Regions from separate parts of the Alkalibacterium putridalgicola genome, predicted to be linked through region 1. Evidence: riboswitches for the same ligand, from Rfam matches in the RefSeq annotation. Region 1 holds a riboswitch; the other holds the start of a gene.
The links. Region 1 has a riboswitch for thiamine pyrophosphate ahead of AB4027_RS01530 (YkoF family thiamine/hydroxymethylpyrimidine-binding protein). Riboswitches for the same ligand answer to the same signal wherever they lie in the genome.
Positions count from the first base shown of each region.

Region 1 (12,004 bases):
CAGGTACTATACCTATCCGCCAGTACCCTATTATAAGGATGAGCCCAAACTGTCCAAAGCAGCAAAGTAAGCATTATGGTGTTAAGTCAAGAGAATAGATTATAAATAAACAACCTAATTTCATAAAAAAGGGTGCACTGAACTAAACCGTCACGTATTCGAAAATACGTTCGGTTTATATCCTCGGATAGTCGTCCTTAAGAAATAGTTTCTCTTAAGACTCCATCGCCTCCGATCTTGCGATATAGAGTTGGTGATCGCTTAGGAGTGCAAACACCAGACGCACTAATTTTCGTGCAGTTAAGACGAGGGCTCGTTTGTGTTGTGTTTTCGGTACTTCTTTATATTTTTTCTGGTAATAGGCTTCATACTCAGGAATATATCGTCTTACAGAGTTGGCAGCTTGAACTAAGTAATAACGTAAATAACGGTTTCCTGACTTAGACATTGGTGTCTTTTCTTTTTGATAGTTACCAGATTGATGTTTTGGCCAATATAGACCAGCGTATTTTGCCAATTGAGCTTCATGGTTAAATCGGTCGATTTGACCAACTTCAGCGATAATGCCTGCGGCATAAACAGGTCCAATGCCTGGAATGCTTAACAATGTTTTGGCGCTATCGATGGTTTCCATAATATTCTCAATGGCTTTATCAATGATTTTTATTTCTTGTTCAAATCCACGTATAACACTCATTTGAACACCTAGATTGATATCAATACTGTCTTGTGCTAGTTTGCCTAAGCGATAAGAGTCTGAGACAGATTTTCTAATGACTTTAGCTAATTTGACAGGATCTTTAAAGCGTCCTCGCCCAAACTTTTGAAGTAAAGCAGCTAGCTCAACGCTATTCATTGTCCGAATCTCAGCCATTGAAATGTCGCCATTCATTAAATGAATCATCGTTGAACTAAACACAGATGTGCTTATGTTTTCAGCTTTTAAGTCACTCGAAAGAGTGTTGCACTTGTAATAAAGATTTTCCACGTAGTGCTGCTGGGCTTCGGTCATCTGACGAATCAACTGATAGCGTGTACGAGTAAAACGTAGGAGAGCAACGAATTTTTCTTCTCGTGGTTGAGTTTTCGTATGCTTTCCAGTTGTTAAAAACTCAGCAATGATTTGGGCGTCTAATTTATCATTCTTTTCTTCTGTCCAGACTTTAGATAAACGATGAATAACCCGCGGGTTTTCTACAATGGTTTCAACGTTAATCAGTTTCAACTCTGGATCATTTGAGAAGAATAAGGACGGATGCATACTGTATTGACCAGTCGCTTCCATACCTACAAGTATTTTGTCAAAATCTAACTCCTCGTGAAAGCGAAGGATTTTATCTTTAATCATTGTGGCGTCTGACTCACTATTCGCTACTGTCTCTTGCCAAAGAATCGTATTGGTATCATCTTTACGTAAGAGAAAACAAGCATCAAGCTTCGCTTTACTTACGTCTAAACCGACAAATAATTTCATGGAAGGGTTCCCCCTTTCGTTATAAATTTGGAAGGTAAGCTTGGTCACTCCGGGCTATCCCTGTAACACAATGCGTGCCTTAACCTCGCGCATAAGTATTTAACTCGTTTCTTGTGTAGCTGCCAAAACCGAAGGTTTCCTAAGACCAACGGACACAAGAACCAAGCCATACAGCTTACGAGTAAATAGTCTCAACATTGTGACGGGAAGCATGCTTAATGAGTAGTCGAACTACAAGGAGGGGAAAGCTTCATCCCATTTAGAACCATCTTCCATCTAGTTCTATTTTACACAGAAACAGCACGGAATGACCAAGCGATAACCAAGATATTTAATTATCAAAGAACTAAAGTGAATGGAACATCAAAAGCGACTTTTTGAAATTTTTCTCCCCCATGGGGGAGAAAGCTCCATTCTTTCAAACAGTTAATCCATCAACTAAGTTAAGAACAATTCTTAACTACAAACTTATTATACGAGGAGGTTATATCATGAAAAAAGATAAAGATTATTTGATAGCCCATTTAGATGAATTAAACGAGGAAGAATTTGATATGATTTATAATGAGTTAGATATCTATGATCGTGATGAAGTAGACGATGCTATCCGAGAATTTGCTGATCAAGCTATCGGAGATGAGCATTGGGATTCTGATAATTAAAATTTGAGGATAAGTAAAGTACAATACAGCCATAATAACTTGGATTGACTAAAATAGAGTGAATAAGATGGAATTTATCTTATTCACTCTATTTTATACCGTTTCATAACTTAAGGAGAGTGTAAAATATTTTGTGTAAATAGAAAAAAGGAAGTCCCTTCTGTAGAATAGAGTTACCACACTAAATTCACAGAAAAGAGGACTTCCCTATGAACAATCTTACTACAGATATCTTACAGACTCTAGCTACAAAAGGTGATTTGAACGAATTATTCCGTTCGCACTTGGAATTAGCCGTAAATACGCTCCTGAGAACAGAGCTGACTGCCTTTTTGGATTACGAAAAGTATGATCGGATTGGTTTTCATTCAGGGAACTCACGCAATGGGTCCTATGACCGTACGGTCAAGACAGAATACGGCGAACTTCATCTACAGATTCCGCGCGACCGCAACGGTGAATTTAAACAACAGACTCTTCCTGCATATAAGCGAACCAATGGCACGTTAGAAGAAACCGTCATTCATCTTTTTCAAAAAGGTATTACCATGTCTGAAATTGCTGATTTAATTGAGAAAATGTACGGTCATCACTATACACCACAAACGATGTCCAATATGACTAAAGTCTTTACTGAAGAAGTATCAGCGTTCAAAAAGCGTAAACTAAACAGTCATTATGCAGTCATTTATCTGGACGCTACCTATATCCCTTTGAAGCGGAAAACCGTTGAGAAAGAAGCCATACACATTGCGGCGGGAATTCGACCAGATGGTGCCAAAGAAGTCCTAGGATACATTATTGCCCCTAATGAATCGACCGTCACATGGAAAGAGATATTGGAAGATTTATCCGACCGTGGTGTCAATGATGTTCTTCTTTTCGTGACCGACGGTCTCAAGGGTATTAAAGATACGATTCATCACGTTTTTCCTCAAGCAGCTTACCAACACTGTTGTGTCCATGTTTCTCGCAACATTTCTAGTAAAGTACGCGTCGCTGATCGCAAGGAAATATGTGAAGACTTTAAGACGATTTATCAAGCAGATTCACGAGAGACGGCCCTTGAAGCTCGCCTTGCTTTCTCAGAAAAATGGCGCAGTAGCTACTCTAAACTTGCCAAGTCTATTCTAGAAAATGATAACTTACTTACATTTTACGATTTTCCTTTATCAATCCGTAGGAGCTTGTATTCCACTAATTTGATTGAATCCTTTAATAAACAAATTAAAAAGTATAGTCGACGTAAAGAGCAATTTCAGAATGAAGAATCTATGGATCGCTATTTGGTTTCCCGTTTTGATACGTACAATCAGAAGTTTTTGACACGGATTCACCGCGGCTTCCAACAAGCTGAAGCGGAGCTAGAAAAAATGTTTGAAAGATTAACAAATTAATAAATCTATTTTATAGAAGGAGCACTTCATTTACACATAATTATTGACACTCCCTGGTGAGAGAGTAACCAATCATATGTGGGTGACCGAAGACGAACTGGAAGCTCCGCAAGAGTAAAGGTACAACTAGCATTATCTAATAGGTCATGAAATAAAATTAATAACGACGTCAACAGACAGATTAGAATCTGACTTTTGGCGTCTTTTTTATTGTTGAAAAAATATTTCCATAGTGAAAATCCATAAAATATACATAATTGAACAGTATGCTTGTAATAGAAAGATAAGATAAAAAAAGGAGAGCGATCTTAAATGAATTTAGTTAGTGGACTTTTATCAGGCGTTTTAGCAGTTACCGGTGGATTAGGAATATCTCTGTTTTCAGAAGAAGATACGACAAATCAAGAGGCGGTTATTCAGGAACAAGTAATGGATGTTGACCAAATGCGAGATTTAATGGATACAGATGAATTTGAAGATATGGAACTGCGTATGGAAGATGGCATTATAAATTTTGGACAAATGAAGTCACATATGAATGAAATGCACCCGGAACTTAATACTCAGCAGCTTAGAGAGCTATATAAAAATATGCATGGGACTGGCGGCTCTTCTCAAAGCACTAATTTCACTGGAATGGGCATGCATCAGTAAACCATAGTAGTGCAGCTGGATCTGGAGAATGGCTTAAAGTATCCAACGCCTTTAAATAGCGGAAAACAATGCTTCGTATTTAGTAAGGCAATAAAAGAATAATGAGGATGTAAAAAGGTCACAGGAATTTCCCTGTGACCTTTTTTGCGCTTATATAACTGAATCAGCTTGTAAAGTTATCAAAGTACCCTTGGATATGAATGATCGGGGTTCCTTTGTCGCCGCTGCCTGAAGTCAGGTCCGATAATGAACCGATGAGGTCAGTCAAGCGTCTAGGGGTGGTTCCTTGTGCTTCCATTTCGCCGATCAGATCAGCCTGTTTGTTGGTGATGTGATCCGTGATCGCACTATGAAGCTCATCCCCGCTCAAATCGGAAAAGTTATTGTCAGCCAGATACTTCAGTTTCACTTCGTTCGGGGTACCTTCCAGGCCTTTTGTGTAAGCGGGAGAGACCACAGGATCAGCAAGTTCCCAGATCTGGCCGACGGGATCTTTAAATGCGCCGTCGCCGTAGATCATGACTTCGACCATTTTACCTGTCTCGTCTTTCAAGCGTTTCTGGATAGCCTCGACTAAAGGCTGGCCGTTATCGGGAAAGAGTTTCACGGTATCTTCTGTTGCTTTGTTTGAACCGAGCAGACCGTATTCTGAGTTGAACCCGCTGCCGTTCATGGATTCTGACAAAACATCGTCCAGTCCAAAGACCTTTTCTCCACCGGCGGCTTTGACTAAGCGTTTGGTACGGAAACGGCTGTGAATATCGCAGGCCAGTACATTCTTTGTATAGTCCACGATCGTTTTGGCATCGTTGGAAAAGATGACTTCACAGTTGGCTCCTTCCGCTTCGATCAGTGATTTATAATAGTCGATATAGTCGACACCGGTAAAGGGATGCTTTTTGAAACCGAAATGGCTGCGGAATTCGTCTTCTGTCAGGACATCTGCCAGCGGATTGATACCAGCGGCATCCAGTTCATCTAAAGACACTAAATGATTCCCGACTTCATCGGAAGGATAGCTCAGCATAAGAACGACTTTGCCGACACCGCGGGCAATGCCCTTCAAGATGTTGGAGAAACGGTTACGACTGAGAATCGGGAAGACGACACCGACAGTTTCGCCATCATACTTGTGGCCGATATCCGTAGCGATATCATCAAGGGTCGCATAATTTCCCTGCGCACGAGCCACGATGGATTCAGTCATCGTGATGATGTCACGGTCCATAAAGCTATATCCTTCTGCCTTTGCCGCATTCAACACAGTCTCCACAACGATGTTTTCCATATTGTCGCCTTCTTTAATGATGGGACTACGCAGTCCACGCACAACAGTACCTAAAGCTCTTTCCAAAATAATCTCTCCCGTTGTTAATATTTTTAAGGGGCATAGACACGCTAAAACCCTTATACAGTATACACGTTAGTATGAAGGAATTAAACAGCTAAATACAAAGATAACGAATTCTCACGTATAGATGTACAGGTATTGTACGACTTTGAACCAGAATCATGTGCTATACTGAAAAAAAGAGCGAGAGGAGCGGGTGGATTCATGAAAATACTTGCAGCAATCGATTCCTTCAAGGGGTCGATGACCAGTGAAACAGCCAATCAGTGTGTGAAAGACGCGCTGCCGGATCATCAGGTGACGAGCTTTCCCATTGCTGACGGCGGAGAAGGGACGGTGGATGCCTTTGTCAGTGTTATGGACGGAGAAGTCATTACTGAAACCATAACCGGTGTGAACGGTACGGCTTATTCTGGCCGCTGGGGCTGGATACAAAAGGACAAGACAGCTGTTATAGAGGTTGCTGAAGGGGCTGGACTGATCCAGGCAGACAAGGAGAGCCTCCATCCGAGAAACCATACAAGTTACGGCGTCGGCGAACAGATCGTGCAAGCGCTTGATTATGGCGCAGAGACGATCATTTTAGGATTAGGTGGCAGTGCAACAGTCGATGGTGGTCTGGGCCTCCTGCAGGCGCTGGGCGTCGTATTCAAGGATGCTGAGGGTGAAGAGCTATTTAGGCTGCCTGTGGAATTAAACAACGTCCGGGCTATCGATATGGACGGGTTGGATAAGCGGGTCCAGGATGTGAACTGGCTGATCGCTTCGGATGTGACCAACCCGCTGCTTGGAGAAAAGGGAGCCGTTTATGTTTTCGGTGAACAGAAAGGCTTTAGTTCAGATGAGCTTCCAGAGTATGACAAAGCGATGGTGCGGTATGCCGATATCGTCTCAAAGGTGACGGGTAAAGATGAACGGGAGACGGAAGGGGCAGGAGCGGCCGGCGGAATAGGGTTTGCTGTCTTGTCCTTCTTCCCCTGTGAATTCCAGAGCGGGCTGTCTCTGTTAGCTGAAAAAGGAGACCTTGAAATTCTGATCAAAGAGGTGGATCTGGTCATTACCGGCGAAGGGAAGTTTGATAACCAGTCACTTGGCGGGAAAGTCCCCGTCGGAATCAGCCGCCTGGCTAAGCAGTTTGCAGTGCCGGTCCTTTTATTTGCTGGGAAGATAGACAGTGAACGGACCAAGATTGAAGAAGAGAACATCCATGCTTTGATCCCCATCGTAGATGCACCGATGACTTTGGAGGAAGCGATGGAAAAGGGCCCGGTGCTGCTCGAAAAAGCGGTGAGACTGAGCATTGACTTGATGGGAGTTGGAGGCAGTCTATCAGGTGAATTTTTCGGAAAGTAAATGCGTTATAATCCACTTCAAACGGTTAAACTGTTATCATTAAAGTACGACGTCACACAATAACGGCTTATTAAAGGAGTCCGGGTCATGAGAGAATGGATCACGCAATACGCAGAAGCATATCCTTTGATATCGAATATCATCATATTTATTTTAATCGTTGCTCTGGTCCTTATTATTAGACGGTTTACGCTGAATAGACTGTATAAGCGGTTCAAGGGCTCAGATAAATGGTATGTCACTAGAAAAATCGGCAGGTGGGTGACCAACTTCCTATTGGGACTCTCCTTTATCTATATATTCGGAAGCGATTTGACCGGTTTTACAACAGCTATCGGGCTTGCGGGTGCGGGGGTCACCTATGCACTAAGGGAAGTCATCGTCAGTTTTGCAGGCTGGTTCGCGATCATGTTCGGAGACTTTTTTAAAACCGGTGACCGCATACTTCTGGGAGGAACAAGAGGGGATGTCGTTGACATCGGTCTGCTCCGTACAACACTGATGGAATTAGGCGAGTGGGTCGATGGGGATCAGTATTCTGGCCGTACGGTACGTGTTGCCAACAGTTATATCTTTACGTCTCCCGTCTATAATTACTCTTCTGAATTCGAGTTTATATGGGACGAAATCCATATCCCGCTGCATTTCGGCTCGGATATTATATTAGCCAAAGAAATCGTCATGGGGATCGCCGTGGATACGATAGGAACTTACAATGCTCGTGCTGAAGCGGAGTGGACTGAAATGAAAAGGCGGTACCGGATAGAAAGTGCCTCATTAAAACCGCAAATCTACATTTCTTTTGATGATAACTGGATAACTTTAAGTTTAAGATATGTGGTCAACACAAGAGAGCGTCGGGTAATCAGAGACCGTATGTTTACGAAAATTCTTGAACAATTTAAAGACGTTGCGGACAAAATTGAATTAGCCTCGGAAACATTTGAGATCGTGCATGAGAAAAATAGGGAGTGGAACAGATATGAGAGGGATGAATGATCAGACGTATACGCCTGATCACTCATCTTGAACAGGGTGTATAAGAAGGACTGAAAGCAGCTAAGTTCTGCCTAAGGGACAAAACATACTCTGACATTTAAAAGTTTGTGTTGCGTTTATACGTTTCACTTGTTATAGTCTTCATGTACCAAAAAAATTAAATACGAATGATCCTGGGAGTCTTTTCAAGAAGGCTGAGAGTGATGTATATCAGACCAGTAACCTGATCAGCGTAATGGCTGCGTAGGGAGATCTATATATTGATGGCTCTTTCCTATGGATTTTTTTCGTTAGGAGGAGTTTTTTTCATGTCAAAAAACTATGTCAACTACGGAAAATGTTCTGCTGGAAAGCCTGGTTCCACTATGGGAATTACAGGCGCGCGATTCAATCTGTCACCGATGAGTGATGATTTTGTCGCGATTATTCTAGATGCAATAAAGCAAGTCGATTTATCGAAAGTATGGGCGGAAACGGACCATATCTCAACGGTTTATCGCGGAAAAGAAGAAGCGGTGTTCGATGCACTGAAAGCCGCGTATGTATATGCTCACAGAGAAGGCGTGCACATGACGCTGGAAGCAACGGTTTCCAAAGGGTGCCCTGGTGACAGCGACAGCGATTATACGCTCGCACTCGAAAATCCGCGAGTAAATAAAGAACAAACGCAGGACATCGATTTTCCAGTCATTGGGAAATTTGCCCTTTATCCGATGGGCTCAGACAACTACATGGGCACGATCGAAAAGGTCGTCAACGAAGGGATCGACCGCGGTGTCGTGACAGGCTCCGGCCACTACGGGACCAACTTGGGCGGAAGCGTTCAGGACGTCTTTGACTACCTGGAATACGTCTCGAACACTGTCGGCAAGGAAGTCAGTCACTATGTCAGCCAGTTCACTCTTCTCTGCAACGTACCGGAAGGAGAAGTCAAATGAATAAAAACAAACTGACCTTGCGTGACTATTTGCTGATGGCCCTGATTTCTGTATTGTTCGGGATCATCTATCTTCTGGCTGTCTATGCCGGCACCGCTTTGACGACAGTACTGACGCCTATGGGCTTAGGGATACTGGGTTATGAACCGTTTTACGGCATCTGGTTCATGGCGGCGATCATCACGACCTATCTCATCCGGAAACCTGTCGTCGGGATCGTGACCGAAGTGATCGCGGCATTGATCGAAGTCCTTTTAGGCAACATGTTCGGTGTCATGGTCTTGGTCTCTGCCTTTATCCAGGGTGTGGGTGTGGAGCTGCCGTTCACCTTTACCAAATATGAAAAGTATTCTTATCGAATCACCATGCTTTCTGCGTTTTCTGCCACATTGCTGTCCTTTCTCTGGACTGGTTTCAGAAGCAACTACCTGGCCATGGACTGGCGGATCGTTGCGGCGATATTCGTGGTGCGTCTGTTGAGTTCGTTATTCTTCACAGGCTATCTGTCCAAGCTCATCTGCGACAAACTGGATGAAGCGGGCATTTTGAATCAGAACCTTGATACTGGTGAGGTCAATGAGTAAGCCGACCTTATCTGTTCAAGACTTGTCCTTTCAGATCGGCGGAAAAAAGCGTCTGGATTCGGTCAGTTTTGACCTGTTTCCTGGTGAAATCATCCTGCTCTGCGGAGGTAGCGGCAGCGGGAAAAGTACCCTGGCTAATGTTATTAACGGCTACTTTCCGGAAAATGGCGGGAAGCAGATCGTTTCGCATATCAAGATCAATGATGAAGACGTCCATCACCAGTCGGTCGTTGAACGGTCAACGTCTGTCCGGACGATTTTCCAGCATGCCCGCTTGTCTTTCAGTATGAAGACCCTGCGCGAAGAGATGGTCTTCTGTCTGGAAAACAGCCGTGTCGATGCAAAAGAAATGGATGCTATCATCGAAGCAAAAGCCGGACACTTCAATCTGACCTATCTGCTGGACCGGTCCTTTGATGATCTGTCAGGCGGTGAGCTGCAGCGTGCGGCCTTTGTCTGTGCGGACCTGGTGGATGTTCCTTTATACATCATGGATGAACCGTTCGCAAATGTGGATGAAGACACGATGCAGGACTATATCCGCTATATGAAAGAACTGACGGATAAAGGGAAAGCGATCATCATCATCGATCACCATATAAAAAGGTGGGACTGGGTCGACCGCTGGCTCATGCTCGACGACAAGCAGCAGCTTCACGACCTGTCGCTGATCGGTTCAGAAGAACAGAAAAACAGACTTCTGACTGAGGCGGGACTCCTTGTGGAAGAAATGTCCATGCCAGAAAGAAACAAAGCGTCTGAAGAAATCCTTCTGGAGCTGGACAAGGTATCGATATACCACGAAAAAACAGTAAGGAAATCTTTTTTCAGAAAAGAGAAACAGCGCAATACCCTGATCGAAGAAGCACAGCTCAACTTGAACAAAGGCTCACTGACAGCCCTGGTTGGACCGAGCGGTATAGGGAAGACATCGCTTTTTAAAGCCATTTTAAATGTGTCACCTTATACCGGAGAGATCCTCCTTAACGGGCAGAGTGTGAAGACACAGAAGCCGAAAAAGCTTTATGCCAGGATCGGGCTGGTGTTCCAGGATCCGTCCCTGCAGTTCGTCAAAACCAACGTAGTGGATGAATTGGCATTGAGTCTCACGTCCTGGGAACTGGCTCAAGAAGAAGAAGCGAAAAGCCAGGCAGAAGACATCCTGAATCAGCACCACTTCGAGGATAAAGCGGGGCAGTCGCCCTGGCTGTTGAGTCAGGGACAGCAGCGCCGCCTGGCCGTTCTATGCATGACTGTCGGAGAGCAGGATTTACTTTTGATCGACGAACCGACCTATGGCCAGGATGCCAGAAACGGGAAGAAGATCATGGACACACTGCATGAACTCTGCGAGAAAGGCGTCACGTGTCTGTTTACCAGCCATGACCGCGAGCTGGTGGATGCCTATGCCAGCCAGATCTATGAAATCAAAGAGAAGAAAGTGAGGCGGGTAAGGTGATCGATGCGATCAATCCGACAGTAAAAACCATTGGGATACTTGCCGCCTCGATCCTGCTGGGCCTGACATTCAGGTGGGAAATCAATCTCATCGTTGCCCTGCTTTGCGCCTTCTTTCTATTGACGTCCAGCCGAACAGATCCGGCAACGCTGCTTAAAGCCCTGCTGCCGATTGCGCTGATTTCGCTCAGCTATTTCTTCACCGGCTGGCTATTCAGTTCAGAACAGGCGCAGTTCGCGGCCTCAAACAGTGCAGCAGTGTCAGGAGGCGGCCGGGATGTGGTCAACGGTCTGACTCTCGGGACACGTATCCTGTCCTTTGCCATGCTTGGGATCAGTTACAGTCTGACCACAGATGCCAGGGAACTGGTCGCCAGTTTTATCCAGCAGGCTAAGATGCCGATGAAAATGGGCTATGCCGTGTTGTCAGCGATCAATCTGACTTCGCTGATCCAGAGAGAACACGAGAACTCCAAACTGGCTCTTCAAGTACGGAACATACCGGTCAAGCCATTTGATACCAAACCGCTGTTCACGATGCTGATCCGCATGATCCGCTGGTCTGAAAGGCTGTCTCTGGCCATGGAGTCCAAAGGCTTCAGTGAAGACCGTGTGATGCAGCGTCAGATGACCGTCAAAGCTAAAGACATCCTCTTTGCGGTCGGCCTGCCTGCCATGATTGTGGCTTTGGGATTCGTTTTTGTATAGACAAATCAAAAGGAACATCTTCTGGAATTTTCCGGAGGGTGTTCCTTTATGTGAATATGTAAAGCGAGTTCTTACAGCTTTCTGGGTAGTGGGTCGTTCACAGGTTCACTCTGACTCACCAGATGCTTATTGATGCTTTCCAGTAAAAAGACGACCCTGAATAAAATACCGGACAGAATGCCAATGCCTATTACTATGCCGAAGTCTCCTATGAAAAATAAAACATAAGTAAGTAAAACTGAAATGAAAATAGACAGTATCAGGTACAAACTGATTCCTCCTTTTTTAATGTTATATGAAATATATACATAAAGTATAACATTAATACAAGGGTGCTAAAGGATTTAAAATAGGTGGATCACAAAAAGTCGTTCGTCATCGGGAATGATCCTTTGACAACGAACGACTAGAAGTTGAATACAGTTT
Region 1 is NZ_CP162615.1:276,799-288,802, forward strand. It holds gene lgt (prolipoprotein diacylglyceryl transferase) at 1-70, shown strand, start outside; gene AB4027_RS01495 (IS110 family transposase) at 215-1,474, opposite strand; gene AB4027_RS01500 (hypothetical protein) at 1,966-2,136, shown strand; gene AB4027_RS01505 (IS256 family transposase) at 2,346-3,533, shown strand; gene AB4027_RS01510 (hypothetical protein) at 3,846-4,187, shown strand; gene AB4027_RS01515 (coenzyme F420-0:L-glutamate ligase) at 4,351-5,541, opposite strand; gene AB4027_RS01520 (glycerate kinase) at 5,743-6,891, shown strand; gene AB4027_RS01525 (mechanosensitive ion channel family protein) at 6,979-7,890, shown strand; TPP riboswitch at 8,054-8,157, shown strand; gene AB4027_RS01530 (YkoF family thiamine/hydroxymethylpyrimidine-binding protein) at 8,199-8,828, shown strand; gene AB4027_RS01535 (ECF transporter S component) at 8,825-9,412, shown strand; gene AB4027_RS01540 (ABC transporter ATP-binding protein) at 9,405-10,871, shown strand; gene AB4027_RS01545 (energy-coupling factor transporter transmembrane protein EcfT) at 10,868-11,578, shown strand; gene AB4027_RS01550 (hypothetical protein) at 11,650-11,847, opposite strand; gene AB4027_RS01555 (GNAT family N-acetyltransferase) at 12,004-12,004, opposite strand, start outside.

Region 2 (12,004 bases), 1.2 Mb from region 1:
TTTGTATCGTGATAGGTCACGACAAGCCCGCCTGTTGGATCGATCGTTCTGATAGACGCTTTTCTTTTTTGTTCTTTATCTATGATCCAATAATCTTTTCCGATCAGGACAGACTGCTCTCGGCAGATAGATAAGAAAGGTTCAGTATGCTGAGAACCCAGGAAAGCTACATAGAAATTTTCGAAATGTTTTAGAAAACGGGCTACCAGCTTATTGGGATCGATCTCTCCAGCCTTTTCTTCTCTGATCGAGGTTGCCTTACTCTGCAGGTCTTCCGGTATGTCCATTTGATCCACGTTTGTATTGATCCCGATCCCAATAACGATACCTTTAAGAGAACGGCCGGAAAATTCAGTCTCTACTAAGACACCGGCTATTTTTTTGTTGTTCAGAATAATATCGTTCGGCCATTTGATTTTCACATCAGCCCATGCGTCCAGTGCTTTTACAAGTGAGGCAGCTGTCAGCTGGGTAAGCAGTGGAATCCTTTCAAAAGGAATATCCGATTTCAGGACGAGCGATAAGGAAATACTGGCACCCGCAGGAGATGTCCAGTTCCGGCCCAGTCGTCCTTTACCGGCAGTCTGTTCATGTGCCAGGATGATTTCCCCGTTTATCAGATCTGTCAGATTTTCTTTTGCGTAGCTGTTCGTTGAGTCCAGCCTGGCGTGCAGCTGAACAGGTTTACCTATAAAATCAGTCTCCAGCTGCTTTAAAATGGCCGGAACGGAGAGCAGGGGATAAGCTAAATGAATGTCTCTACCTTGTGTGCTGATCGGATAATTTTGCTCCTGCAGCTCAGTAACAGACTTCACTACCCTTTCCTGGCTTGCCATGAGCTCACTGGCCAAGTTCTCAAATGTAAGTATCTGTGGATAGGCTAAGGTCAGTGCATCGATAATATCTTGTTTAAAAGTCATGTCTTGGGGTCTCCTTAATAATAATATCTGTAAAAACAATTACAGGATATTCGGGTCTTGTATATATTCTATCAGAAGTGAAGGGGCATTTGGAGAGCGGAGGATAAGGGAGGCAGAGTTTCACTCACAGATGCTAACGAGATTTATCCGTATTGTAAGTAGTGAAGAACTGAAATAGCCTCGGAGTATGAAAATGACCCTATCTGTGCTATACTTTAAATACGAGTGTGAACGAACGGGCAATACATAGGTGAAAAAAACTATAAATAAAACAAGCTGAAAAAGCTTTTTAGAGGTGGAAAAAATAGTGAGTAATATAAAAATTATTCCTCTTGGAGGAGTAAGAGAAAATGGTAAAAACTTATACGTTGTGGAATCGGGAGAGGATATCTTTGTCCTTGACTGCGGTCTGATTTATCCGGAAGATGAACTTTTCGGTATCGATGCCGTTATTCCTGATTTTAGTTATTTAGAAGAGAATAAAGACAGAATAGCCGGTGTCTTTCTGACACATGGCCACGAAGATGCTATCGGAGCACTGCCTTATTTCCTTGATTTATTTGAAGTACCCGTATTCGGTTCAGAACTGACGATCGAACTGGCTAAATTATTTGTGAATGAATCGAGCCTGACACCCTCATTTGATGACTATCACGTCATTGATGAGAAAACGGAAATCGATTTTAACGGTACGCTGGTCAAATTCTTCCGTACAACACATACTATTCCCGACTCTATGGGGATCGCTGTGCAGACTGAAGAAGGAAACATCGTCTACACCGGTAACTTTAAGTTTGATCAAAGTGCCCAGGATATGTACAGCAGCGATTTGTCTCAAATAGCCGATTTAGGTAAAGAAGGCGTCCTCGCACTGCTGAGTGATTCGGGAGAAGCAGAAAGCCCATATGAAAACGTTTCTGAGAAAAAGGTTCAGGAAGAAGTTCTGGATACATTCCAGAACACTGAAGGCAGGATCATTGTAGCGGCTGTAGCCAGTAACATTCTGCGTATCCAGCAGGTATTGAATGCGGCACATCGCTCCAATCGAAAAGTGTTTATAACCGGAAAGAATCTTGAAGCTATACTTGAAACAGCTATGAAGTTGAATAAACTGACACTGCCGGATGAAGACCTGATCGTACCGGTCGACCAGATCGGTAAATATGATGATGATCGGGTGCTGGTTCTTGAAACGGGAGCTGCAGGTGAACCGATCAAAACCCTCAATCGTATGGCCGCAGGCAGCCACCCTCAAGTCAACATTAAAGAGGGGGATCTGATTTTTATTGCGACAAGTCCTTCTATAGCAATGGAAGTGATGGTTGCAGAAACTGAAAACTTGATCTACCGTGCAGGAGCTACGGTGAAACAGATTTCAGATAATATGAAAGCTTCTGGACATGCCACGCCAAATGATCTGCAGTTAATGATCAACCTGCTGAAACCGACCTATTTCATTCCTATCCAGGGTGAGTATAGAATGCTGGCTGCGCATGCCGATTTAGCTCATGAAACAGGTATTCCTTATCAGAACATCTTCATCTTGAGCAACGGGGACGTCGTAAGCTATTCTAAAAATAAAATGACTCAAAGTGGACAAGTATCTGCAGATAACACACTGATCGATGGTATCGGCATCGGGGATATCGGAAATATCGTCCTGCGTGACAGACGTCTGTTGTCTGAAGACGGGATCTTTGTTGCCGTAGTGACGATCGACCGTAAGAAACAGAAAATCGTCTCAAATCCGCATATTGTTACAAGAGGCTTCGTCTTTGTTAAGGAAAGTCAGGACTTGATAGACGAATCTTCTGACATTGTTAAAGACATCGTGAAGAAGAACCTCAAGCACAATGACTTCGACTGGGGTTCGATCAAACATGATATAAGAGAAGCATTGAATAGTCATTTATGGAAAAAAACAAAGAGACGTCCGATCATTCTTCCTGTTATCATGGAAGTCAATCAGAACAGACGCTTCAACAGATAAATTTAATTAAATAATCATACTGTACTAGGGGAGTCAATGATATTGACTGAGAGTGAACTGAAAGTTTAGACCCTTTGAACCTGTACGTTAATGCGTGCGTAGGAAGAGTACTTGATGTGAGAACTAAAGCTTCTGGGTTTCTAGCTCAGGTAAGCCTGAAATCTCCTCCTAGTTCAGTTATAGACTATGGAGGAGATTTTTTATGCAAAACAGAAAACTGCGTATTTATTTGGAAGGGACATTATTTGCCGCGATAGCGATGGTTTTATCATTTATTCCGACAGGTATCGGATCATCATTCAGTGTCTCTCTAGGAATGATTCCACTGACATTCTATGCGATCAGAAGAGGACTCGTACCGGGCCTGTATGCTGGTTTTCTTTGGGGGCTTCTGCATTTTGTCACTGGTTCAGTATACATGCTGAATATTTATCAGGTCATGATCGAATATACGCTGGCTTATGCCTTTGTTGGACTGGCCGGCTTCTACAGTAAAGACATACTGAAGAATATTTCTTTAAATAATCACAAAACTGTTCAATTTTACATTCTCGTCGCCGTCTTTTTCGGAGCTCTAGGACGCTATTTCTGGCATTTTATCGCCGGCTGGATCTTCTGGGGGGATTATGCTCTCTGGGGAATGAGTGCGGTATTGTTTTCACTCGTTATGAACGGTTTAAGTATGCTGGTGACCGGATTTGTGACTATGATCGTCATGCTGATACTTTATAGAAATTCACCTGTTATCTTTCATCCGAAAAAATAATGAGTCAGATAACCGTCTATATTTCTAGACAGAGAGTGCAGAGCTAATGTAAACTAAAAGAAATGAAGGTTTTTAGAAGGAGTCAAACATGGACATTATTTCTGCACTTTTTTGGATAACTATCCTATTAAATTCAGCCTTAGCCATATTTACCGTTTTTCGTGAAAAAGAAAGAGATATTGCAGCGATATGGGCCTGGCTGCTGGTGATCATCATGCTGCCAGGCTTTGGGTTCGTCATTTACTTGTTTTTAGGGAGGAAAATATCAAAAGAAAAAATATTTGATATTCAATCTCAGGAACGTATCGGAATGGTCCAGTTAGTTGAGTCACAGAAAAAGTTGATAGAAACAGAAAATCTTGATGTCCCTGAATCCAAGTATCAGGACAAGACCTTTGAACTTATCCAGTTATTTCTAAACGGGAATCAGGCAGTTCTGACAAAAGGAAATAAAGTGAAACTGATAAATGACGGCAATGATAAATTTGATCAGATGCTGGAAGATATCAGAAAAGCAAAAGATCATATCCATGTGACCTATTATATATTTCGGGGGGACTCGATAGGAAAGAAACTGCTTAAAGCACTGGAAGACCGTGCAAAGCAAGGTGTTAAAGTAAGGGTACTCTATGATCCTGTGGGTGCAAGAGTACTGGGTAAGCATTTTTTTGATGGTCTGCGTCAATATGGCGGTCAGGCGGAACCTTTTTTTGGCTCCCGCTTTTTTCTTATCAATTTAAGACTGAATTATAGAAACCATAGGAAAATCGTGGTGATTGACGGAAAAATTGCTTATACTGGTGGATTCAATGTCGGAGACGATTATCTTGGTTTGTATGAAGAGATGGGGTACTGGCGTGATACTCATTTAAGGATCGAGGGGAACGGCGTACTTTCTCTCCAGACACGCTTTTTGATGGACTGGAATGCATCGACAAAACAAAAAACGATCGAATATGACGAAAGTTATTTTCCATTTTCTGGATTAAAAGGTGATACAGATTTGCAGATCGTCTCAAGCGGACCGGACAACGAGATGCACGCCATTAAAAAAGGATTCATCAAAATGATCAGTATGGCCAAAGAATCTGTCTATATTCAAACGCCTTATTTCATACCTGATGAAGCATTGATGGAAACCCTTAAAGTGGCGATCCTGTCTGGGATCGATGTCAAGGTCATGCTTCCCAACAAGCCTGACCATCCTTTTATTTACCGGGCGACCTTGAGCTATGCTGCAGAACTGATCGATTATGGGGGGGAAGTTTACATCTATGACAATGGCTTTCTGCACTCCAAGACGATCGTCATAGATGAAGAAATCCTGTCAGTAGGCACAGCCAATTTTGATATCAGAAGTTTCAAACTGAATTTCGAAGTCAATGCCTTTATTTATGACAGGGTGCTGGCTCAGAGTCAGGTCCAGCTCTTTAAAAAAGATGCTGCGCAGTCGTTTTTACTTACCGAAGAAATCGTCGACGGCTACTCCACGTGGGAACTGTTCAAACAGCAGTTCAGCCGTTTGTTTTCTCCCATTCTATAAGGTGGCTTGAACTTTCAGACGGGGTAATGCGATCAAAAGAGACGATAAAGATCATTTTAAAGATAGTGATGACATTAAGGTCAGCGTGTATAGAGAAGGATAAATATAAAAATGCTGGGAAAAGCGAACAAAGGGATACGACCTTTGTCAACTTTCTCCAGCATTTTATTTTCGTCTATATAATCGTCTGATATGCCTGATATCTCGAGCATTGATCAAGTAAGTAATAGATTGAAGCTCTGACTTGATAATGACTTGAGTCGTTTTTGGTGAAAAATAAGCGATGCCTGTAAATTCACTTATACTTTCTGACTGCGAAGTAGGATTGACCTGTATCGCGACAAGGAACCGATTTTTAACCGCTTGTTTTAAAAAAGTCGTGATCTGTTCTTTAGGCATCTGGGGCTGAACATTAGTAATGGATGGAAATAGCGAACCGTATCCCTTTTTCAAGTAATGAACGATGGACTGTCTGTTCTCGGCTAATCTGTTCATATTTATCCTCTCCCGAACATATGTTACCTATATTATATCTAACGAACATACATTCGTCAATGGAATTTATTTTATTTAGTGGATATTGTTTCTATTTATTGACGGAATAAGTATAATATAAAGTGTAGTGAAAAAGGGGTGATAAAAAATATGAACTACCAGATTATTACTGATTCTTGTAGTGATTTGCCTTTAGAGCTGGTCGAGAGATATAATCTGGCGATCGTCAATTTTACTATTAGAATCGGCGATGAAGAATTAGCAGATGACATGGGAGAAAAATTTGATAAAGAGGATTTTTTTCAACGTCTCAAAGAAGGAGAAACGGCCTCCACTTCTCAAGTCAACGTGCATTCATACTTAGAGAAATTCAAATATTATATTGAGCAGGGGATGCCGGTTCTTTATTTAGCTTTTTCTTCAGCTCTGTCAGGCTCATTCAACTCAGCCGTTCAGGCTAAAAGAATGCTCGAGGAAGAGTTTGGTGAAGTGGATATAGATATTATAGACACGAAAGCTGCCAGTCTAGGGCAAGGGCTGCTGGTTTATGAGGCGGTCCAGAAGCAGGAAGAAGGGTATACGAAAGAAGAACTCATTAACTGGGTGGAAGAAAACAAACTGAATTATCATTCCTGGGTGACAGTCGATGATATCAAGCACCTGCATCGTGGTGGCAGAATCTCTTCCACGGCTGCTACAGTCGGTTCTCTGCTTCATGTCAAACCGATCCTTATTATGGATCCCGAAGGCAGACTTGTACCAGCTACTAAATTGAGAGGCAGGAAAAAATCCCTAAACTATCTTGTCGAACAGACGATCAAGGGCGTGAACGATCCTGAAAACCACTCGATTTTCATTGGCCATGTCGGTGTACAAGAGGAAGCTGACTTGATCAGGGATAAAATACTTGAAAGAGTCAGTCCAAAAGAAATGATTGTTTCCAGTTATGGTCCGACAGTAGCGGCACATACAGGCTTTGGCTCGATTGCTGTTTTCAGTTATGGACACAGTCGAACAGACTGATTCCATAAATTAATACAATAAGCTTAACCCAACCCGGAAAACTAGTATACTAGTTGACAAGTCATATGTTGTATGGTATTATTCTAGAGTAAGACATAAATAATAATTTTTATACGGTTGGGCGTTAGCTTTCAAGGATAATTTCTTCTGGGGTGAGAAGAAGCTTGTTAGCTGCGCCCACTTTTTTTGAAAGGGGGAAGAAAATGAACCGGGAAGCTATAAATTATGTTAAAGAAGCTGAAGCGAGAGTAGAAGAACTGCGTGCTAACGCTAAGGCGGAAATCAAGGAAATAAATGCAAAAAAAGAAGAGGAAATCTCACATCATCAGGCAATCACGAAACAGGAAGTGGAAGCCTACAAGGAAAAGAAACACGATGAAATGAGACAGGCCTTGGAAAAAGATGAGCAGGAAATGGAAGAAGCCGTTCAGGCTGAGACCGTTAAGTTCGATGTTGCTTATAAAGAAAAAAAAGATGTGTTAGCCAATCGAATAGCAGAGGAGGTATTGCGTCGATATGGCAATAGCTAAAATGAAAAAGTTGACATTATTAGCAGAACATGCTCATAAAGAGGATGTTTTAAAAAGAGTACAGGAGATGCAGAGTCTCGAAGTTACTTCACTTGCTGATAAAGACGATGAAGATTTACTAAAAGAGTTCATAAGAGAAACACCTGTTTCAAAAACCCAGGATCTACAGGGGAAACTTCAGGATATCGAGTATGCTATCGATTACCTGGATGACTATGTTATTCAGCCGGGACTGATCGAAAAACTGAAATCTAAAAGAGACGTTTATACGCTCTCCGAATTGGAAACACATGTTGAGGCGGCGAATATAGATACATCACTCGATCTTGTGTCAGTTAAAGAACAGGAAATAAATACACTCGGCGAAGAGCTTAAAAGATTAAAACAAGAAGAACAGTTCCTGAGAAAATGGCGGGGACTTAATTTCATGCCGAATGAAGTCGACCGGTTCAACCTGATGCACATCATGATCGGTACGGTGGATATAGAGCATGCCGAGCCCCTTATCGATACATTGAAAGAAAATGGCAAGATATATTACGAGGAAGTTTACAGACGCAGTGATGAAGTGGCGTATCTCTTTATTCTTCCTAAAGATGATGTGGAAACATTGACGGATAGTATCAGTCAGTACAGTTTTCAAGAACTAAACTATGACTACGAAATGCTGCCGGAAGATGCGCTGTACAGAAATCTGCTGGAACAGAAAGAAAAAAGAGAGACGCTGGCTGATCATAAAAAAGAAATGGAAGGCTGGAAGTCAGTTTATAAAGACTTGCAGTTAGCGGAAGAATACTACTACAATTTATCCGAAAGAAACAAAGCGAAGGATATCCTAGTCGATAGTCCTCACTTGTTCATGTTGACTGGATGGATAGAGGAAGAAAAAGTTGAGGAATTGAAGTCCAGCATCAACCTGGCAGTCGGCGAAAACGATGTTGTTATACTCACGGATGAAATTAAGATGGAAGAATACAGAGATGTACCTATTGTTCTTAAGAACAACAAATTAATCCAGCCGTTTGAAATGATCACTGAGATGTTCAGTTACCCACAATACAATGAAGTCGATCCTACTCCTTATATGTTCCCGTTCTTTCTGATTTTCTTTGGGATGATCGGTGCCGATCTGGGTTATGGTCTAATATTATGGGTTGCAACGTTTGGTGCTTTAAAATACTTTAACATTGAAGGGTCTACAAAAAGATTTCTCAAGTTCCTGTATATACTTTCGTATCCGACTATGGCTTTTGGATTATTTTTCGGAAGTTTCTTCGGGATAGAACTGCCCATACAAGTGCTTTCTCTTCAAGACGATGTAATTGAAATCATGATTATTTCCGTCGCCATCGGAATTTTCCAGTTGGTATTCGGCTTGATCATGAATGGTATCATCAAAGGGCGTCAAGGACAGAGAGCCTCAAGTTATATCGATGGGTATGCATGGGCTATGATGCTCGTAGGTGTCGTGCTCTATGTGCTAGGGTCAATGGTCTGGGATATTTCTTTACTGTCTCAAATCGGTATTGGTCTGGCATTGCTCAATGTAGTCGGTATTCTAGTCGTTTCCACTATCTCAAGCAAGAACAAAGGACTTGGGTTTGGACTCGGTCTATATAACTTATATGGAGTCTCTGGGTATATCGGAGATATCGTAAGTTATACGCGATTAATGGCTCTTGGTGTAGCAAGTGCGAACATTGCTATGGCATTTAACCTGATCATCGGTTTCTTGCCACCGTTGATCAGATTCACTGTCGGTGTCGTACTGATCATTGCATTACAGGCTTTAAATATTGCACTGGCTTTCTTAAGTGCGTATGTTCATTCATCTAGGTTACAATATGTAGAATTTTTCGGTAAATTCTTTGAGGGTGGCGGCAAACCGTTGCTTCCTCTGAGAACACTTGAAAAACATATATGGTTAAAAAAAGAAGCTAATTATAAAATGGAGGAATAAATTATGGATTTTGTACAAACACTTTTCGGAGACAACATGGGTCAGGTATTTGCGGCGATAGGGATTGCAGTAGCAGTTATCTTTTCAGGAATCGGTTCATCACGCGGGGTTTCAACTGCCGGTGAAGCAGCAGCAGCTTTAACTAAAGAACAACCAGAATCATTTGGTCGTGCATTGGTACTACAAATGCTACCAGCAACACAAGGTCTTTACGGTTTCGTAATCGGGCTGTTGATCCTGCTTGAAATCACTCCTGACATGGCTGTATCTCAAGGATGGTATTTATTGATGGCTGGTCTTCCAGTTGGGATCACAAGTTTATCTTCTGGTGGTAACCAAGGACGCGTTTCTGCAGCTGCTATGCAGATCTTGGCTCAAAAACCAGAACATACAACTAAAGGGATCATCTACTCAGCGATGGTTGAGACTTACGCAATTCTAGGTTTCGTTATTTCCTTAGTAATGATTATCTTATAATACCAAAATAGAATCACTTCTTTAACAGAGTATAGTCCTTTTCAGGTCTATACTCTTCGTAAAAAAAGAACTACTAAGGAGGTTCAGTATGGCAGATTTAAAACTGTTGACAGAAAGAGTTGTTGAGAAAGAAAAAACAGCGATCCGTCAGCGTGTAGAAGAAGCACGTGAAAATGCTGAAGACGAGATCCAGGCTGCTCGTGCAAAAGAAGAACAAGATAAAATTGTACGTAAACAAACAATCGATGAACAAACTCAACAAAAGTATAAAATACGTCTAAACACGTTAGAAGTTCAGAAAAGAAACAATATCCTAGCAGCAAAACAAAGGGTTCTTTCAAAAGTATTGGAAGATGCAAATCAGGAACTGAATCAGATCCAGGCCCCTGCATTCAAGAAATTTCTTGCTGACATCCTGACTCAGTTCAAAGCTGAAGGCAGCGTTGAACTCTTATTAGGAGAAAAAACATCTGGTCTTGTTTCTCAGGAATGGATCGATGAAACAACGGGTACACAGCTGCAGGCAACACTTTCAAACGAAACCGTTGATGATAAAGCAGGTGTACTTGTGCAGAAAGAAGGAGTCGAGTACAACTTCATGTTTGATGCATTGATCGAAGATTCAAGATCGGAGCTCATTCGCATCATAGCTAAAGAATTATTCAATTAAGGAGGAGAAAGATTTGAAAGATACCGCTTATAGTTCAAGTAATGTTCTCATACGTGTCTACGAGAACAACCTCCTCACTCGTGCTCATTTTGAAAGGATGCTGACAGCAGATTCATTTGAAGAGGCTGTTAATGTACTTCGTGAAACACCTTATCGTAATGATGTTGATAGAATAAAAGAAGACAAAAATTACGACTCAATGTTCATGAATGAGCTGCATCAGACGTATAATGAGATGCTTAATATTGTACCGAACAAGGAATTGATTGAACTTTTTGGATTACGCTATGCATATCACAACATGAAAGTCCTTTTTAAGGAAGAAATAACTGATCAGGATTTGGATCATTTGTTTATTCCTATCGGACGGTATCCCATCTCTGAATTACGTCAGGCTGTTCGTACACGAGAGTCAGACGTTCTACCTGAAGAATATATGAACAGTATAAACGAAGTGAAAACTGATTATGAGGAATACCACAATGTGCAGGCAGTAGACATCATACTGGACAGACGCTATTTTACGCATGCCCGTCTGTTAGCTGATGAAACTGGCGAATCTGGTGTGCCGGAATTGATTGAACGCCACATCGATTATAATAATTTTTCAACACTTGTTAGAGGGATACAGCAGAATCGTACGCGCAACTTTATGCTGACGATTTTGTCAAGTTCCGGATCCATACCGAAAGCAGATTTGCTTGAGCTAGTTGAAAAAGATCTAAATGCTGTAGCCGAGTACTATAAAAAGACTGATTATCGTGATATCGTAAGTAGAGCGATCGATAAGGATACCGGAGAATTGTCAACGGTCAATGTTGACTATGAGACTGACAATGCTTACATGGAAAAAATGCGTGAAGCACGTCTGGAATCATTTGGGCCAAAGCCTGTTATTGCTTATCTGTATGCGAAAGAAACAGAAGTGATGAATTTACGCTTGATTCTTTCAGGTAAAGAAAATGGCTTGACCGCGGATGAAATTAGAGAAAGGATGCGATTAAACTATGCCTAATAAAATTGGTGTTGTTGGAGATAAAGAGTCCGTATTGGCTTTTAAAATGCTTGGATTCTCTGTGTCTTTCGCATCTGAAGCTAAAGAAGCGCGCCGTATCATCGACAGTATGGCAGATAAAGATTATGGAGTAATATATTTAACAGAACAATTGGCAGAGATGATACCAGAAACCATTACACGCTACGATGCAAAAATGAAACCTGCCATCATTTTGATCCCGAATCATGCCGGGTCACGAGGAATCGGTAAAAAACGTGTCCAGGATAATGTGGAAAAAGCTGTGGGTCAAAATATCTTATAGGAGGGTACGAATTTGAGTAAAGGAACGATTGTGAGTGTTTCCGGCCCACTGGTTACAGCTAGTGGTATGGAAACAGCAAATATACAAGATATTTGTCGAGTAGGTGAATTAGGACTGATCGGCGAAATTATTGAAATGAGAGGCGACGTAGCCTCAATTCAGGTTTATGAAGAAACATCAATGGTCGGACCTGGCGAAACTGTGGAAACGACTGGAGAAGCTTTATCAGTAGAATTAGCACCCGGTATGATTTCACAGATGTTTGACGGGATCCAGAGACCTCTTGATGAATTTATGGAAAAAACGCAAAG
Region 2 is NZ_CP162615.1:1,615,123-1,627,126, reverse strand. It holds gene AB4027_RS07665 (biotin--[acetyl-CoA-carboxylase] ligase) at 1-920, opposite strand, end outside; gene AB4027_RS07660 (ribonuclease J) at 1,228-2,910, shown strand; TPP riboswitch at 2,927-3,033, shown strand; gene thiT (energy-coupled thiamine transporter ThiT) at 3,113-3,676, shown strand; gene cls (cardiolipin synthase) at 3,765-5,219, shown strand; gene AB4027_RS07645 (hypothetical protein) at 5,385-5,714, opposite strand; gene AB4027_RS07640 (DegV family protein) at 5,865-6,737, shown strand; sodium ion sensor (DUF1646 type) at 6,853-6,899, shown strand; gene AB4027_RS07635 (hypothetical protein) at 6,941-7,267, shown strand; gene AB4027_RS07630 (V-type ATP synthase subunit I) at 7,254-9,227, shown strand; gene AB4027_RS07625 (V-type ATP synthase subunit K) at 9,228-9,704, shown strand; gene AB4027_RS07620 (V-type ATP synthase subunit E family protein) at 9,793-10,374, shown strand; gene AB4027_RS07615 (V-type ATPase subunit) at 10,388-11,389, shown strand; gene AB4027_RS07610 (V-type ATP synthase subunit F) at 11,382-11,693, shown strand; gene AB4027_RS07605 (V-type ATP synthase subunit A) at 11,706-12,004, shown strand, end outside.
Region 2: linked by a shared signal. The riboswitch ahead of thiT (energy-coupled thiamine transporter ThiT) and the one ahead of AB4027_RS01530 (YkoF family thiamine/hydroxymethylpyrimidine-binding protein) in region 1 are both predicted to bind thiamine pyrophosphate.